Regions from separate parts of the Methylobacterium sp. SD274 genome, predicted to be linked through region 2. Evidence: predicted binding sites of a transcription regulator. Region 2 holds the regulator's gene; each other region holds the start of a gene.
The links. The regulator LexA, encoded in region 2, represses DNA repair genes until DNA is damaged. The targets are predictions, from matches to a motif close to TGTTCNNNNTGTGTTCNG.

Region 1: ruvC (crossover junction endodeoxyribonuclease RuvC) is a predicted target of LexA. The motif match lies at 1,923-1,940, and genes of this name have one in related genera.
Region 3: recA (recombinase RecA) is a predicted target of LexA. The motif match lies at 2,059-2,076, and genes of this name have one in related genera.
Region 4: parE (DNA topoisomerase IV subunit B) is a predicted target of LexA. The motif match lies at 1,711-1,728, and genes of this name have one in related genera.

The regions. Positions count from the first base shown of each region.
Region 1 is NZ_JADIJP010000014.1:25,052-29,263, forward strand. It holds gene IPV08_RS13450 (HAD-IA family hydrolase) at 1-319, shown strand, start outside; gene IPV08_RS13455 (YebC/PmpR family DNA-binding transcriptional regulator) at 599-1,345, shown strand; gene ruvC (crossover junction endodeoxyribonuclease RuvC) at 2,015-2,581, shown strand; gene IPV08_RS13465 (YceI family protein) at 2,639-3,256, opposite strand; gene ruvA (Holliday junction branch migration protein RuvA) at 3,335-3,952, shown strand; gene IPV08_RS13475 (hypothetical protein) at 4,125-4,212, shown strand, end outside.
Region 2 is NZ_JADIJP010000021.1:82,693-86,904, reverse strand. It holds gene oxc (oxalyl-CoA decarboxylase) at 1-324, opposite strand, end outside; gene IPV08_RS17570 (GntR family transcriptional regulator) at 1,112-1,804, shown strand; gene lexA (transcriptional repressor LexA) at 2,171-2,908, shown strand; gene IPV08_RS17560 (ComEC/Rec2 family competence protein) at 2,902-4,212, opposite strand, start outside.
Region 3 is NZ_JADIJP010000022.1:52,431-56,642, reverse strand. It holds gene alaS (alanine--tRNA ligase) at 1-617, opposite strand, end outside; gene recA (recombinase RecA) at 907-1,998, opposite strand; gene IPV08_RS17850 (response regulator) at 2,131-4,212, opposite strand, start outside.
Region 4 is NZ_JADIJP010000011.1:101,357-105,568, forward strand. It holds gene parE (DNA topoisomerase IV subunit B) at 1-1,697, opposite strand, end outside; gene IPV08_RS11875 (PhoX family phosphatase) at 1,996-3,984, opposite strand; gene IPV08_RS11880 (hypothetical protein) at 4,118-4,212, shown strand, end outside.

The DNA of each region.
Region 1 (4,212 bases), on a different contig from region 2:
CGGCGACGAGGCCGAGCGCAAGAAACCCCATCCAGACGTGTTCGTGCTCGCCCTGAAGCGCCTCGGAGTCGAGCCGGGCGAGGCCATTGCCTTCGAGGATTCCGCCCCTGGCATCCGCTCTGCCCTGGATGCCGGCCTGCCGGTCATCGCCACGCGCAGCCTCTATACCGGTGGCCACAGCCTGGAGGGCGCGTTCTCGGCCGTCTCCGATCTCGGCGAGAGGGAGGCGCCGCATAGCCATCTCGCCGGATCGGCATGGCCCGGCGACGTCGTCACTCTCGCGGCGTTGAAGGACTGGCACGCCCGGCACGCGGGGTGACCCCTTTCGCGGGCCGCGGAAACAAAGTCGAGCCCGCGACGATGCCGAGGCAGGCGGTAAAGGCGAGGCGCCACCAGGGCCGCACCGCGCCGCCGTTTCCTTCGTCTGCCATCGCTTCTGTCCCCGTTGCGAGGAGAGAAACTCCCCTGCCGCATCAACGCCGGGGCCCTCACCGCGTTGCCTCGATGAGCGGACCCGGCCTATAACCCGGCCCAACCCCGCTGCGGTGACGCGCGCGCGCACTTCCGCTCCACCTCTGACACGACCCAAGGTCACGCTATGGCCGGCCATTCCCAGTTCAAGAACATCATGCACCGCAAGGGCCGCGTCGATGCGGTCCGTTCCAAGATCTTCGGCAAGCTCGCCCGCGAGATCACGGTTGCGGCCAAGCTCGGCATGCCCGACCCGGCGATGAATGCGCGCCTGCGCGCCGCCATCATCGCGGCACGGGCCGAGAACGTGCCCAAGGACAATATCGAGCGCGCGATCAAGAAGGCCTCGGGCGCCGACGCCGAAAGCTACGACGAGATCCGCTACGAGGGTTACGGCCCGGGGGGCGCTGCCCTCATCGTCGAGGCGCAGACCGACAACCGCAACCGTACCGCCTCCGACGTGCGCTCGGCCTTCACCAAATCCGGCGGCAGTTTGGCCGAGACGGGCGCCGTTTCTTTCATGTTCGACCATGTCGGCGTGGTGGAGTTCGACGCCAAGGTGGCGGATGCCGACACGATGCTCGAGGCTGCCATCGAGGCGGGCGCCGACGATGTGCGTTCCTCCGAGGATGGCCACGAGATCACCTGCGCCCAGGATTCCTACGGCGAGGTCTCCAAGGCCCTGGAGGCCCGATTCGGCGAACCGCGCCGCACGGCCCTGATCTGGAAGGCCCAGAACACGATCGAGGTCGACGACGAGACCGGCGAGAAGCTGATCCGCCTCGTGGAGGTCATCGAAGATCAGGACGACGTGCAGAACGTCTACGTCAATTTCGCTCTCTCCGACGCTCTGGTCGCCAAGCTCGAAGGGTGAGCGGCCCGGAGCCACAAGCGATCATTCCAGATCCGATAGTCCCCCTCGTGATGGCGGATCCGGGATTCACTCTGGTGCCGCGCGTGCTCGGCTGATCCGGCATCCGCTTCGTTCGAGCGGAGCCAGGATCAGGCTGCTTTTACGATGTCGAGGAAGCGGTTGACCAACGCCGGCGCGTCAGCGTTCCGAGTCCCGCCAGAACGGTTGCCGCCAGGATCGGCCCTGTCGGAACGTTCCCGCTGAACTGAGCTCCGGGCCCGGCGATCGGCAGGATTAGCCAGAGGCAGATGCTCAGGAATCAGTCGGAGCTCCGCCGGCAAGTCTCGATATCCGCATTGGAATTCTGATTTTTCGGATACGTCGGGCTTATGGAACGGGAGCTTACGCGCGCGTCGCCGGTATCCGCGACGAGCTACGCGCTGGAGACGTAGAGACGGGCGACGAGATCCGGTGGGACGGCGGTGACCACGACGCTGTGGGTCCGTCCCCCCATGGATAGGATCGTTTCCCGCCAGCTCAGGCGACGAGGGCGGCAATGTCTTGCCCATGCCATCGCCCATGCCTTGGCACAAGACTTCGTTCACGATATGTCCTTAACGCTCAGATCGGCGCGGCGCTCGCGCCCGGACCTGTCCAACCCATGATTTTGTCACCTCTGGTTTTGAGCGCATGACCGGCTCCGTCCGCATCCTCGGCATCGATCCCGGCCTGCGCCGGACCGGCTGGGGTCTCATCTCCGTCGTCGGGACGAAGCTGACCTATGTCGATTGCGGCGTGGTGACGTCGGATGGGGACCTACCTCTCGCCCTGCGCCTGCGGGAATTGCACGAGGGCATCACCCGCGTCGTGTCGGGTTTCTCGCCCGACGAGGTCGCCGTGGAGGAGACCTTCGTCAACAAGGACGCGCAGGCGACGCTGAAGCTCGGCCATGCCCGCGCTATCGCCCTGCTGGTGCCGGCTCTGGCGGGTCTGCCGGTCTCCGAATACGCCGCCAACCTGGTGAAGAAGACCGTCTGCGGCTCGGGCCATGCCGAGAAGGTGCAGATCCAGGCGATGGTGAAGTTTCTGATGCCCAAGGCCGAGTTCAAGACGGCGGATGCCGCCGATGCCCTCGCCATCGCCGTCACCCATGCCAATCATCGCGGTGCGCATGCGCTGAAGAAGCTCCACGCTCCCGTCGCCGGGGTGAGCGGGCTTGCCGCCGCCCGGATCGCGGCGGCTCTGGCGAAGAGGTGAGCATGTCCTCTCCCGGCGCTGGGCGCGGGGAGAGGGGGCTTTACGTCCTGGGCGGGTTTACTGGGCCTTGAACTCGCCCTCCAGGCGCAGGCTCACTTCGTCGCTCACTGCCGGCACGAAGGCCGAGACACCGAAATCCGAACGCTTGATCACGGCCCAGCCATCGAAGCCCACGGTGTAGCGCTTGTCGACGGGGTTGGTGCCGGCTTGGTTGAACGTGGCGTCGAAGGAGACGGGTTTCGTCACACCTTTCAGGGTAAGGGTGCCGGTGATCCGCGCCGTGGTCGGGCTGGTGGGCTCCACCAGGGTCGCCGTGTAGGTGGCGGTGGGGAACTTGGCCGTGTCGAAGAACTCGGGGGCCTGGAGATGCTTGTTCAAGGCATCGTTGAGGCCGTTGATGCTGGCCATGCCGATGGTGACGCTGAGCTGGCTCTTTGCCGGCTCCTTCGGATCGAGAACGGCCTTGGCCGCCACATCGGTGATCTGCCCATAATAGGTCGAGTAGCCGAGATGAATCACCGACCAGGTGATCTTGCCGTGTGCCGGATCGAGCACGTAGGTGCCGGGCTTGACCTGGGTCGGGTCGCGCGACGGACCGGCATCAGGTGGCGTCTCCTGCGCGTAGGCGCAGGGCGAGGCCAGAAGCAGGAGGGCGAGGAGGCGCGTGCGCATCATGCGGTCACTTTCTCTATGGCTGGTCGGACAGGAGGGCCGGTCCCTGATAAGACCCTGTCTCTGATGACGAGATGATGCATGATCGGCAAGCTGAAGGGTGTGGTGGATTCCTACGGAGAGGATTTCGTGATCCTCGACGTGCAGGGGGTCGGCTACGTGGTGCATTGTTCCGCCCGGACCTTGCAGCGGATGCCGGGCGCGGGCGAGGCCGCCTCTCTCGCCATCGAGACCCATGTCCGCGAGGACATGATCCGGCTCTATGGTTTCCGCTCCGATGCCGAGCGCGAATGGTTTCGCCTGCTTCAGACCGTGCAGGGGGTCGGCTCAAAGGTGGCGCTAGGCTTGCTCTCCGTGCTGGAGCCGGAGGCCCTCGCCACCGCCATCGCCATGGGTGACAAGACCGCCATCGCCCGCGCCCCTGGGGTCGGGCCACGCCTCGCCGCCCGGCTCACCGCCGAATTGAAGGACAAGGCCCCCGCCTTCGCGCCGATCGACCCCGCCGTCCTGGCCCTCTCCGGAGCGGTGGAGGATCGAACCGCGCCTCAGCCCGCCGCCGATGCCATCTCGGCCCTGGTCAATCTCGGTTACGCCCCGGTCCAGGCCTCCGCCGCCATCGCCGCCGCGATGAAGGGAGCCGGTGAGGGCGCCGAAGCCAAGACCCTTATCCGCCTTGGCCTGCGCGAACTCGCCCGGTGAATCGGATGGTCCAAGGTGCAAATCCGCGTCCGGCTCGACGCCTGTTTTAACGGTTTATGCTACATAGTTGCCCATCGTCCCACGGGAGAACCAGCTTTCGTCCTTCCGGTAAACTGTCTAATCCGCTATCGACCGGAGCCCCGACCGGGCGGACCGCGCTCCGGGATTGAATATGACGGGCTTCTGGACATTCCTGGCGACCGCGCTGGTCTCCTGCGCGGCAGTGGCACCGGCGCTGGCCGCCGATCCGGCCGGCGCGC
Region 2 (4,212 bases):
GAAGCAGTTAGTTGTGGCGTTGGCCAGGGCCGTGAGGCCGTTGAGGAAGCCAGGCGCGGAAACCGTGAGGCAGATGCCGGGCTTCTTCGTCAGGAAGCCCGCGATGGCGGCGGCGTTGCCGGCGTGCTGCTCATGGCGAAAGGAGATGACCCGCATTCCTGCGGCCTGGGCGAGGCGACCGAGATCGGTGATCGGAATGCCGGGCACGCCGTAGATCGTGTTGATATCATTGAGCTTCAGCGCGTCGATGACGAGGTGAAAGCCATCGGTGAGTTCCGGCTCGGCCGAAACGTCGACATCGATTCTCTGGGCCAAAGCTGACATCGTGTTCTCTCCCTGGTTCTTTGACGTTTTATTTTGATTGGCGGTCCGCAAAGTCGGCGAACCGATGACGTGAACTTTTCCGCCGCGGGATTTGGTTCTCTCGTGCAGTGCAAACCCGATTGTGATGCGGCTTCGGAGACCGCGGGATTCCTCGACGTTAAATCGACGTCCTGGCAGTGACTTTGGAGTTGGCGTTGCCGTGAAGTCGGCCAGCGTGACGTTTCATCCTCCCTCGACGGGGCGTGGATTTTCTTCAACGGGAATCCAAAAATTTATGATCTCTTTGGGTATTCCGCGCAGCTTAATCTTTGCGGCGACTTGGCGGGGTCGATGGTGGACACAACCAAATCACCATGTTTTATAATGCCTACCGCCAGACGGGCGCCGTTCGCCGGCTGGCGATCCCGCGCCTGCCTCGAACACAGAAGGCGCTTTGACCCGATCTAGCAGTCGAAAACTGCTGTAAGCCCTCCGACCCGATAGGCAATTGGTGGCATACCAAATACCAACTGTCAAACGGATTTGCACGATTGTGCCGATCAGCATCGGATCGCCCGAACGCGAGGCGTCGCATGGCCGGTCGACACGGGAAGAATACAACTCCTTCCTTCATGGTAATCGGAAGTCTGCTCTTCGAACCGTAGCGAGGAAAGCGCCACTCAGCTTATGTTAAGAGCTTTGAGCGGGCCGAGGCATTCCTTGTATTTCAAACGCGAGTTTGGCATGCTTCACACCAAGTGTGCTCGCCCGCGTGTGCGAGTTTAAATTATTCTAGGTGGCATGAAAAATGGTTAAAACCGACACATTTCAAGTAAAGCCTATCGTTGCGACTTCAAGCTTGCGTGCATTGGCTTATGACGCGCTCAAAGAAGCAATCACGAACATGAACATTTATAATCAGCGTGAAGAGGTTCGCCTGGATGAGCGAAAGCTGTCCTTGAACCTTGGCGTGAGCCGCACCCCTGTGCGCGAAGCGCTGACGGTATTGGAGCAGGAAGGCTTCGTGCGGTTCGAGGCCCGTCGTGGTGTCTTCGTCATCAAGAAGTCGAAGAAAGAAATTGTCAGCATGATCCAGGCTTGGTCTGCCTTGGAGAGCATGGCTGCGCGCCTCGCCTGCGAGCGGGCCACCGACGAACAACTTCACTGCCTGCGTGAGCACTTTCCAGAATTCTATGAAGGGCGCCCGTCGGATCATCTCGACGAGTATTCGGAAGCCAACATTCGCTTCCACCAGAAGATCATTTCGCTCGGCCAGTGCGACGTGATCAAAGACATCACCAGCAACCTGCTGATGCATGTCCGCGGTATTCGCAACACCGCGCTGCGTCAGGGGGAACGCGCGGCCAATTCGATCAAGGAACACGTGGCGATCATCAAGGCATTGGAAGCGCGGGATGCAGATCTGGCGGAACGCCTCGTGCGCGAGCACGGCCTCGGCCTCGCCAGCCATGTCGAGAAATATGGTGACTATCTCGACTGATCGACGCTGCCGCCAGAGTACCCGCCACATCGCATGGCTCCCCGGCCGTCGGTGACCGACTAAGTCATCGGCGGGGACCGGGCGCGCGGTTCCGCCGGACACCGTGAAGGCCCACCTTACAGGGGCAGGATAAGCCTCCACGGCACGAAGCCCCTTCGGATGATTGAAGGGCCCGGCGGGTGATACCGGCGGACGCCAAGCCGGCCCGCGGTAAGGCGCCTTGAGCGGAACATTGCGCCTCAGGAACAAACTCTACCACCGGGTTAACGGAACCCTTGCAGAACACTTGCGGAACGTCTACCGTGTTCGTGTTTTGTTTCAGCGGCGTTAGTCGCGGCCATTGGCTTCAGTGGAAGAGTGATCTGTATGTTGACGCGTAAGCAGCTGGATCTTCTCCAATTCATCCAACAACGGATGCAGGAGAGTGGCGTCCCGCCCTCCTTCGACGAGATGAAGGACGCCCTCGATCTCAAATCGAAGTCGGGGATCCACCGGTTGATCACGGCCCTCGAAGAGCGCGGATTTCTGCGTCGTTTGCCGAATCGCGCCAGGGCGATCGAAGTGATCCGGATGCCTGAGAGCCTGACCGGTGCACTGGCGCCGAAGCCCGCTCCCGCCGGTGAAGTTCGCCGCTTCACGCCGAGCGTAGTCGAAGGCGGTCGGTCCAAGGCGATGCCGTCCCTGCGCCAGCCAACGACCCAGGCCCAGGACGAGAGCGGAAGGTCGATCACGATCCCGGTCATGGGACGGATCGCGGCGGGCACGCCGATCTCCGCCATACAGAACCAGAGCCATTCCGTGACGCTATCACCGGACTTCCTGGCCGGCGGCGAACATTACGCGCTGGAGGTCCGTGGCGATTCGATGATCGAAGCGGGTATCCTCGACGGTGATCTTGTCGTGATCAAGAAGCAGGACACTGCGAATACGGGCGACATCATCGTTGCCCTCATCGACGATGAAGAGGCCACATTGAAGCGCCTGCGTCGCCGCGGTTCCTCCATCGCTCTGGAAGCGGCAAACCCAGCCTACGAGACGAGGGTTCTGGGTCCGGATCGTGTTCAGATCCAGGGGCGGCTCGTCAGCCTGGTCCGTCGTTACTGAAGCCCGTCCGACTGCGTTTCGGATGACGGATCGCCGTCGTCGCCCTCGGGTTTTATGGGTTTCGGACTTGGTCCCGATTCCTTCGGAGGCGAAGGGGACGGCGTGACGACGGCGACCGCCCGCCGCCATGGCGGACGAGAATGAGGTTGGTGGGCGGACGTGACCTGCGGTCCTTCGGGGCCGAAACGGATGGTGGTGGCGCCGCGTAGAGCCAGGTATGCGCGATCGATGACGAAGCCGGCCCGGCAGTCTTTGGGTGCGTCACGGCGGGCGATGATCACACTCGCCCGTTCGCAATCCTCCGCGAAGGCCCGCTTGTCCTTGACGAGGGCGACGATCCGACCCGGCCCTAACTCGACGACGCATCCGCCGGTATCGCATCGGCTTCTCGGCGAGGCTGCGACGGCGGCGACCTTCCGCGAATCGCCATCCGCCTTGAGCCATTGTTCGAGGACGAAGGCCGGCGGGCTGCCGAGAATGCTCAATCGGCCGTCCCCGTCGCGGAAGGCTGCACCGCCACCCTCACGGTCGATGTAGACGTCGTAACGCGGCGGCATGGTAGCGAGCACGACACCGAGAGCGGCCGGAGCAAGGCCGATCCAGCGTAAGCTCGAGACGGGAAGTGTCAGCAGGAGCAGGGCGAGAGCAAGCAGGCAGAGTGCCGTGCTGCCATAGGCCGGGACGACGAGGGTGGCGTGTCCGAACCCGCTGATCCAGCCGGAGATCGTGAGCATCCCGCGTACGGCGAGCCCCATCGCCCACCAGACCGGCTGGTCCAGTGCGAAGGGATAGGCGAGGATCCCAAGAACCGCCGCCGGCATCACCGCCAGGGAGACGAGGGGCAAGGTCAGGGCATTGCCGACGATGCCGAAGGGCTGGACGGTCTGGAAATGATAGGTCGCGAAGGGCGCCGTGGCGATCTGGGCGATCAAGGTCGTCGCCAGTGTGCCAAGGACCGCGACAGCCAGAAACCGCCAGGTTCGGGCCAAGAGGCCCGCACCTTCGCGTGGCGGCATCCAGCGATTGAGCGCGCCGGCGCAAGCGATGAGGCCGGCAACCGCGCCGAAGGACATCTGAAAGCTCGGTTCGAGAATCCCGTCCGGCTCTCGCGCGAGGGCGATGAGGGCAGCGAGCGCGAGGTTCCGCATGCTCAAAGCCGGGCGATCCACCAGGATCGCGCCGAGCATCACCAACGTCATGATGAGCGAGCGTTCGGCAGCGATATCCCAGCCCGAGAAGACGCAATAGGCCGTGACACCCACCATGGCGAAACCGGCGGCGATCTTCTTGATCGGCCAAACCAG
Region 3 (4,212 bases), on a different contig from region 2:
AAGACGAGGTTCCAGAATTCGAGGAACCGGTCGCCATCCTCGTCCGGCGAACCGGGAGGACCGCCCTGCAATCCGGGGCCCTGATCGATGAAGATCTCCGAACAGGGACCGCATGGGCCGGTATCGCCCATCTGCCAGAAATTGTCCGAGGTGCCGATGCGGATGATCCGGTCGTCGGAGAAGCCGGCGATCTTGCGCCAGAGCCCGGCCGCGTCCTCGTCATCCGCGTAGACGGTGACGAGGAGCCGGTCCTTCGACAGGCCGAACTCCTTCGTGATCAGGCTCCAGGCCAGTTCGATCGCCTGCGGCTTGAAATAATCGCCGAAGGAGAAATTGCCGAGCATCTCGAAGAAGGTGTGGTGGCGCGCGGTATAGCCGACATTGTCGAGGTCGTTGTGCTTGCCGCCGGCACGGACGCATTTCTGCGCCGTGGTGGCACGGTTGTAAGGCCGCTTCTCGACGCCGGTGAAGACGTTCTTGAACTGCACCATCCCCGCATTGGTGAACATCAAGGTCGGGTCGTTACGGGGAACGAGGGACGACGACGGCACCACGGCGTGTTCCGCCTTGGCGAAATAGTCGAGGAAGGCCGACCGGATCTCGTTGACGCCGCTCATCGTGAAATGACTCTGTCGTGCGCTTGGGGCGGTCGAGACGACAACCCGAGGCTTCTTCGTGGCTTGCGCCCTCATAAGGAGGCCGGACCGTCGAGTCACGCCCGCTCCGCGATCGTGCGTTCCTGTTTCTTAACGCTGCACCCTTCGAACGCTCGACGGCGCTCGTCTCTGGACTTGGCGATCGACCAAAGAGCGAGCATCGGGCCGATTCGCACCGATAGGATAGTCCGAACATGAAAGAGGCCGCCGCGATGGTCCGCGACGGCCTCTTTCATGACTTACGAGGCGATCAGGCCTCGCCTTCGTCCAGATCGTCCGCCGTGGGCTTGGCGGTCTCGAGGATCTTGTCGGCCAGCAATCCCGAATTCTGCCGGATCGCGGCTTCGATCTTGTTGGCGATGTCCGGATTGTCGCGCAGGAACCCCTTCGAGTTCTCGCGGCCCTGGCCGAGGCGCTGGCTCGCATAAGAGAACCAGGCGCCGGACTTCTCCACGATCCCGGCCTTCACCCCGAGGTCGATCAACTCACCGACCTTCGAGACGCCCTCGCCGAACATGATGTCGAACTCGACCTGCTTGAAGGGCGGCGCGACCTTGTTCTTGACGACCTTGACGCGGACCTGGTTGCCGATGGCCTCGTCACGATCCTTGAGGGTCGAGATACGACGGATATCGAGGCGCACCGACGCGTAGAACTTCAGTGCATTGCCGCCGGTGGTCGTCTCCGGGCTGCCATACATGACGCCGATCTTCATCCGGATCTGGTTGATGAAGATGACCATGCATTTCGAGCGCGAAATCGAGCCCGTGAGCTTGCGCAGGGCCTGGCTCATCAGGCGGGCCTGAAGGCCGGGCTGGCTGTCGCCCATCTCGCCCTCGATCTCGGCGCGGGGCGTGAGCGCCGCCACCGAATCGACCACGAGCACGTCGATAGCGCCCGAGCGCACCAGGGTGTCGGTGATCTCCAGGGCCTGCTCGCCGGTATCGGGCTGCGAGATCAGGAGATCGTCGAGCTGCACGCCGAGCTTGCGCGCATAGACCGGATCGAGAGCGTGCTCCGCATCCACGAAGGCGCAGACGCCGCCCTTCTTCTGGGCCTCGGCGATGGTGTGAAGGGCAAGGGTGGTCTTGCCTGATGATTCGGGGCCGTAGATCTCGATCACCCGGCCACGCGGCAAGCCGCCGACGCCGAGCGCGATGTCGAGGCCGAGCGAACCGGTGGAGACGGTCTCGACCTCCGCCACCTTATCGTTCTTGCCGAGTCGCATGATCGAGCCCTTGCCGAAAGCACGCTCGATCTGGGACAGCGCGGCATCGATCGCCTTCGCCTTGTCCTTGTCCACCATCGGGGAATCCACAACTTTCAGCGCGGGCTGAGCCATTCGTCGGCATCCTTATGCATGGGGAGAGCTCAAGGCTCAATGTGCCTCGGATGCGAATGATGTACTTGTTTTGTTCTCTTTTTGCAAGGTGCCGGGTGCTGATTTCGCATCATTCGGCGGGAGAACGTCGCCCTAACGGGCGATCGTCTCCTTCACCGTTTCCACGAGCTGCTTGAGGCTGAAGGGCTTGGGCAGGAAGTTGAAATCCTCGCCGTCGGGCAGGTTCTTGCGGAACGCGTCCTCGGCATAGCCGGATACGAAGATGACCTTCAGATCAGGACGGTGCTTGCGCAGTTCGCGTAGCAGCGTCGGGCCGTCCATCTCCGGCATCACCACGTCGGAGACGACGAGGTCGATGGTTTGGTCGACATCGCTGATGAGGGCCAGGGCGTCCAGGCCCGAGGCCGCTTCCAGCACCGTGTAGCCCCGTGCCGACAGGGCCCGGCTGTTGACCGCGCGGACCGGGTCCTCGTCTTCCACCAGCAGGATCACGCCCTGCCCGGTATGATCGGGCGAGGGTTTGCGCGGGGTGGATTGCCCGCTGCCGGGCTTTTCGAGGTCGCGCGCGCCCCTGAGACGGCTCGCGGCGATCTCCGCGTTGCTCTGAGGGGCGGCGGCGGCGGCGATTTCCGGAACGGGCTCGGCCGCGGGTTCGTGACGCGGCAGGTAGATGCGGAACGCCGTTCCACTGCCCACGGTCGATTGCACGTCGATGGTGCCGCCGCTCTGTTTGATGATGCCGAACACGGTGGAGAGGCCGAGGCCGGTCCCCTTGCCGATATCCTTCGTGGTGAAGAAGGGCTCGAAGATCTTCTCCATCACGTCGGGCGGGATACCCTCGCCGGTATCGAGCACCTCGATCAGGACATGATCGCCCGCCGGTGCGCCGGGTTGGCGCTCGTTGGTCTCTTGGCCTTCGAGGATGTTGGCGGTGCGGATGAGCAGCTGGCCGCCATTCGGCATCGCGTCACGGGCATTCACCGCAAGATTGACGATGACCTGCTCGAACTGGTTCACGTCGGCCTTGATCGGCCAGATGTCGCGCCCGTGCTTGAGGTCGAGATCGACACGCTCGCCGAGCAGGCGCTTCAGCAGCAGCGTCAGATCGGACAGGGCTTCGCCGACATTCATCACTTCCGGGCGCAGGGTCTGACGCCGCGAGAAGGCCAGCAGCTGCCGCACCAGGCTCGCGGCCCGGTTGGCGTTCTGCTTGATCTGCATGATGTCCTGGAAGGCCGGATCGGTCGGCCTGTGACTGGCCAGCAGAAGGTCCGAATATCCGATGATGGCCTGGAGGACATTGTTGAAATCGTGTGCGATGCCGCCGGCGAGCTGGCCCACCGTGTCCATCTTCTGCGTCTGGGCGATCTGCTGTTCGAGCTGGCGCTGCGCCGTGGTGTCGAGGGCATAGAGGATCACGCGCTCGCGATCGGCCGGCGTGGCCGCATCCGCTGCCGCCGAGGTGTCGCCGCCGGCCGGGCTGAGCCAGACCCGCGCGGAACGGTTTCCCGGCCCCGCCAGCGCCACCTCGATCGGTTGGACCTCCACGGTCCCGTCGGCGGCCTTCACCAGGGCGCCCTCGAGGACGGCCCGGTCGCGGTCGAGAAGGGCTTCCCACATCGTCGGCTCGGTGCCGAGCTCGCCACGCCCATCCGGCACGGCCTGGCGTGGGGTGCCGCCGAACAACCGGGCGAAGGACGCGTTGGCGCGGGCGATGCGCCCGGTCCGGTCGAGGGTCGCGATGGCGATGGGGCTGTTGTTGAGGAAGCGGGCGAGCCGCACCTCGGCGGCGCGCTGCGGCTCGTCGCTCTCGGCCCCGGCCGAGCGGTTGAGCACGAAGGTGCGCGACGGGCCCGGCTTGCCGTCCTGGCCGAAGGCGACGCGATGGTAGAGCCGGGTCGGCAACGGCTGGCCGTTGCGGCGCCGCAGGTCGAGGTCGAACCGGTCGGTGCGCACCTCGCCGGGCAATCCCTCGGTGGCGGTGAGCACGTCGGCGCTGGGCGCAATATCGGGCAGGCGCAGCCCGCCTGACCCCACGGTCGCGAGGTCGTAGCCGAGCCAGAAGGCCAGCGTCGCGTTCATGTAGACGATGGAGCCTGCCGGATCGATGGACAGGAAGCCGGCCGGCGCATGGTCCAGATAATCGATCGCGTGTTGAAGCTCCTGGAAGACGTTCTCCTGGCGCTCGCGCTCGTGCGTGATGTCGGTGACCGT
Region 4 (4,212 bases), on a different contig from region 2:
AGGGATGCGATATGGGCGCCGTCGACATCGGCGTCGGTCATGATGATGACCTTCTCGTAGCGAAGATCCTCGCCCTTGTAGCTGTTGCCCGTGCCGCAACCGAGCGCCTGGGTCAGGTCGGAGATGAGCTGGTTGGCGCCCATCTTGTCGCGACTGGCCGAGGCCACGTTGAGGATCTTGCCGCGCAGGGGCAGGATCGCCTGGCTGGCGCGGTCGCGCGCCTGCTTTGCCGAGCCGCCGGCGGAATCACCCTCGACGATGAAGATTTCCGAGCCGGCCGTACCGGCCTTGGAGCAATCGGCGAGCTTGCCCGGCAGACGTAGCTTGCGGGTCGCGGATTTGCGCGCGACCTCTTTCTCCTGGCGTCGGCGCAGGCGCTCCTCGGCCCGGTCGATCACCCAGTCGAGAAGTTTGTTGGCCTGGGCCGGGGAGGCGGCGAGCCAATGGTCGAACGCGTCGCGGATCGCCGTCTCGACAATCCTCGAGGCTTCCACGGTGGCGAGCTTGTCCTTGGTCTGGCCCTGGAATTCCGGCTCGCGGATGAAGACGGAGAGCATCGAGGCGCAGGTCGCCATGACGTCATCCGTTGTGACGGAGGTCATGCGCTTAGCCTGGCCGACGCGTTCGGCATGTTCGCGTAGGGCCCGCAGCAGGGCGACGCGCAGGCCGCTTTCATGCGTGCCACCCTCGGCGGTGGGGATGGTGTTGCAATAGGAGTGCGAGACCCCGTCCTCCACCACCATCCAGGCGACGGCCCATTCGAGGGAGCCATGGCCACCGGGCTTCGTCACCTTGCCGGCGAAAACCGCATCGGTGACGAGTTCCTTGCCCTCGAGATCGCGGGCGAGATAATCGCGCAGGCCGCCGGGGAAGCGGTGCACGGTCTCTGCCGGGACGTCGTCCATCCCCTCGATCAGGGACGGCGCGCAACGCCAGCGGATTTCGACGCCGCCGAACAGGTAGGCCTTTGACCGGGCCATCTTGAACAGCCGGCGCGGATCGAATTTCAGAGCTCCGAAGATCTCGGCATCGGGATGGAAGCGCACCCGGGTGCCGCGACGGTTCTGCACCCGGCCGACCTCCACCAGAGGCCCCTGCACGTGGCCGCGCGAGAACGTCTGGCGGTACAGGGTCTGGCTGCGGGCGACCTCGACTTCGAGGCTGTCCGAGAGTGCATTGACCACGGAGATGCCGACGCCATGAAGGCCGCCCGAGGTCTCGTAGACCTTCGAGTCGAATTTTCCGCCGGCGTGCAGCGTCGTCATGATGACTTCGAGGGCGGATTTGCCGGGGAATTTCGGATGCGGGTCCACCGGGATACCGCGTCCGTTATCGGTGATGACGAGGTGGCCCGTCGCCTCCAGTTCCACCTCGATGTAGCTGGCATGGCCGGCCACAGCCTCGTCCATGGAATTGTCGATCACCTCGGCGAAGAGATGGTGCAGGGCGCGTTCGTCGGTGCCGCCGATATACATGCCCGGCCGGCGCCGGACGGGCTCCAGCCCCTCCAGCACTTCGATCGACGAGGCGTCGTAGCCGGCCTCGGCTGTTTCGATGGGCGCCTTGTCGAGGGGCGCCCGGGCGGCGGAGGAAGCCTTGGCACCGCGAACCGGCGCCTGGCCGCCTGCGAACAGATCGCTCGGCCGGCCGACGGCGGGGGCCGCAACGGCCTGGCGTGAGGTCTCGCGCTGAGTCATGTGCCAACCATACAGGAACGAAACGGAAACGTGAAGCGCCGCCATGAGGGCGCGGGAGGTCTCTCCCCGTGTTCCTGCACAGCTTGCGCCGATTCCCTTAACGCTGTGTCGTCGGGATTTCGGAGGGACCGTCGCGGTCGCTGCGCCCTGCCCTTTCCCCGGTCGCTATCCGTACCCCTGCTGGCACTCTGAAGGAGTTGCGGCGCAATGGGGGCGAGTTCCACGACGCCGGTTCGACAGGGCCGCCATTCAACGGCGACGGAGGGGGATCCAGTGTCCAGCTGGAAAGGTCGAGCGGTCAGCTTCCGACCCGGCCACCGCCTCGCTTCGTGATGGCGACGATGGCCGGCCGGGGCGGCATCGCATCGTCGAAATCCGGCCACCGGGTCGAAGGTGCCTCGAACGTGGCGGGAGCGGCCTTCGGATCCTCCTCGTCGGCCTCGCCGGGATGCTGGACGGCGACGAAGAACGTGGTGTCGTCCGGTGTGAAGTAGGGGCCGCACATCTCCGCGCCGTTGGGCACCCGGAAGAAGTGCTTGCCGGTTCCCCGTCCCTGCCCGTCCGTCTCCATGGCCCAGATTCCGTCGTTCCGGCCCGTCTTCGATGGCGAGTTCCCGTCGGTGGCGACCCAGAGCCGACCCTGTCCGTCGACCGAGCAATTGTCCGGCATGCCGAACCAGCCGTCCTTCGTCGTCGCGGAGGAGAAGGTGGCGCCGACCGTAGCGATGGAGGGATCGCCGCATTTGACGAGGATCTCCCAGGCGAAGCCCGGTGCCGCATGGTCGCCCTCGTCGGGGGTCAGCTCCACGATGTGGCCGAAGCGGTTGTCGGGCCTCGGATTGGCGGCGTTCACCTCGTCGGGTTTGCGTTTCACGTTGTTGGTGAGCATGACATAGACCTTGCCGGTCTTCGGATTGGCCTCGACGTCTTCCGGGCGATCCATCTTGGTGGCGCCGAGGAGGTCGGCGGCACGCCGTGCCTCGATGACCACGTCGGCCTGGGAGCGGAACCCGTTCTCCGTCGTCAGGGGGCCTTGTCCGAAGACCAGCGGCATCCAGGCGCCGCGTCCGTCGGCATCGAACCGGGCGACGTGGAGCGTGCCGGAATCGAGGATATCGCGGTTGGCCTGCCGGTCGGCGAGATTTACGGCCGCGTCCGTCACGAACTTGTAGACGTAGTCGAAACGCTCGTCGTCGCCCTGGTAGACCACGTAGCGGCCGCTCTTCGAGACGATGCCGGCGGCGCCTTCGTGCTTGAACCGGCCCATGGCGGTGCGCTTCGTCGGGACGGAGGCGGGATCGAACGGGTCGATCTCCACGACCCAGCCGAAGCGGTTCGGCTCGTTCGGCTCTTTGGACAGGTCGAACCGCTCATGGAAGCGGCCCCAGGCATAGGCGTTGCCGGGCAGGCCGAGACGCTTGTGGTTGGTCGCCTCAGCAGAACCCTCAGCGAGGGAGCCCGAGAAGTAATAGTTGATGTTCTCCTCGCAGGTGAGCCACGTCCCCCAGGGGGTGGTTCCGCCGGCGCAGTTGTTGATCATCCCCTTCACCGTACGGCCCACAGGATCGGCCGTCGTCTTCAGCCGGTCGGAGCCTGCGGCGGGACCGGACAAAGTCATCACCGTCTCCGCGGTGATGCGCCGGGCGTGAGGCGAGTTCGGCACCACGGCCCATTTGCCGTCCGTTCGCTTCACCTCGATCACCGATCCGCCATGGGCGGCCATCTCGATATCGACGAGCTCGCGGTTCATGCCCTTGAACGCAACGGTCTTGATATCCTGGCGGCCGAGGCCGGGGAACATCAGCTCCTCGTTGGTGTATTCGTGATTGACCACGAGAAGTCCGTGCGCCGCCGGATCGGCGGCGCCGGGCATCGGGAAATAACCGACGAAGTCGTTGTTGTAGCCGAATTGCCGGGCCTGGGCCTCCGCCGACTGGTTCCGCGGATCGAAAGCAGGCGCGCCAGGCAGGACTGGATCGCCCCAGCGGATCAGGATGTCGGCATCGTGCCCCTCGGCCACGTGATGGTGGGTGTCCGAACCCGCTTCGATCTCCTTGAACGGGAACGGCGTCGCCCGTCCCTGCGCCGCCGCAGCCGGGGCGGCCGCGAGCGCGCGGGGCGTCACCACCGCCGCGATGGCGCCGACCCCGAGGAGACCGCGCAGGAGGTCGCGCCGGTCGAACCGCGCGGCGACCACATCGCCGAACGTGGCGTTGCCGCTCGTATTCGTGCCTGCATCCTCGCCGTCTTCGGCGGCCTGCGAGCGGGTGCGCAGCGGCTCGGTCATGGTGGAACTCGTCCTGTGACTTAGGTGACGGATTCCTAGGAGCCGGACATGGCGGGGCGATGACGGGTCGGATTGGGAACCAATCTCTGGTTTGTGCGTTTCCGCACATAGAGCCGATCGGTGGGAGAGCGACATGGCGCCCTCTGCAGCCTTGAGAATGGTGCGCCACGACGATCTCATCCGCGCGTCGCAGGCTGCGGGTCGTGCCTTCTCGCCGATCGAGGACGG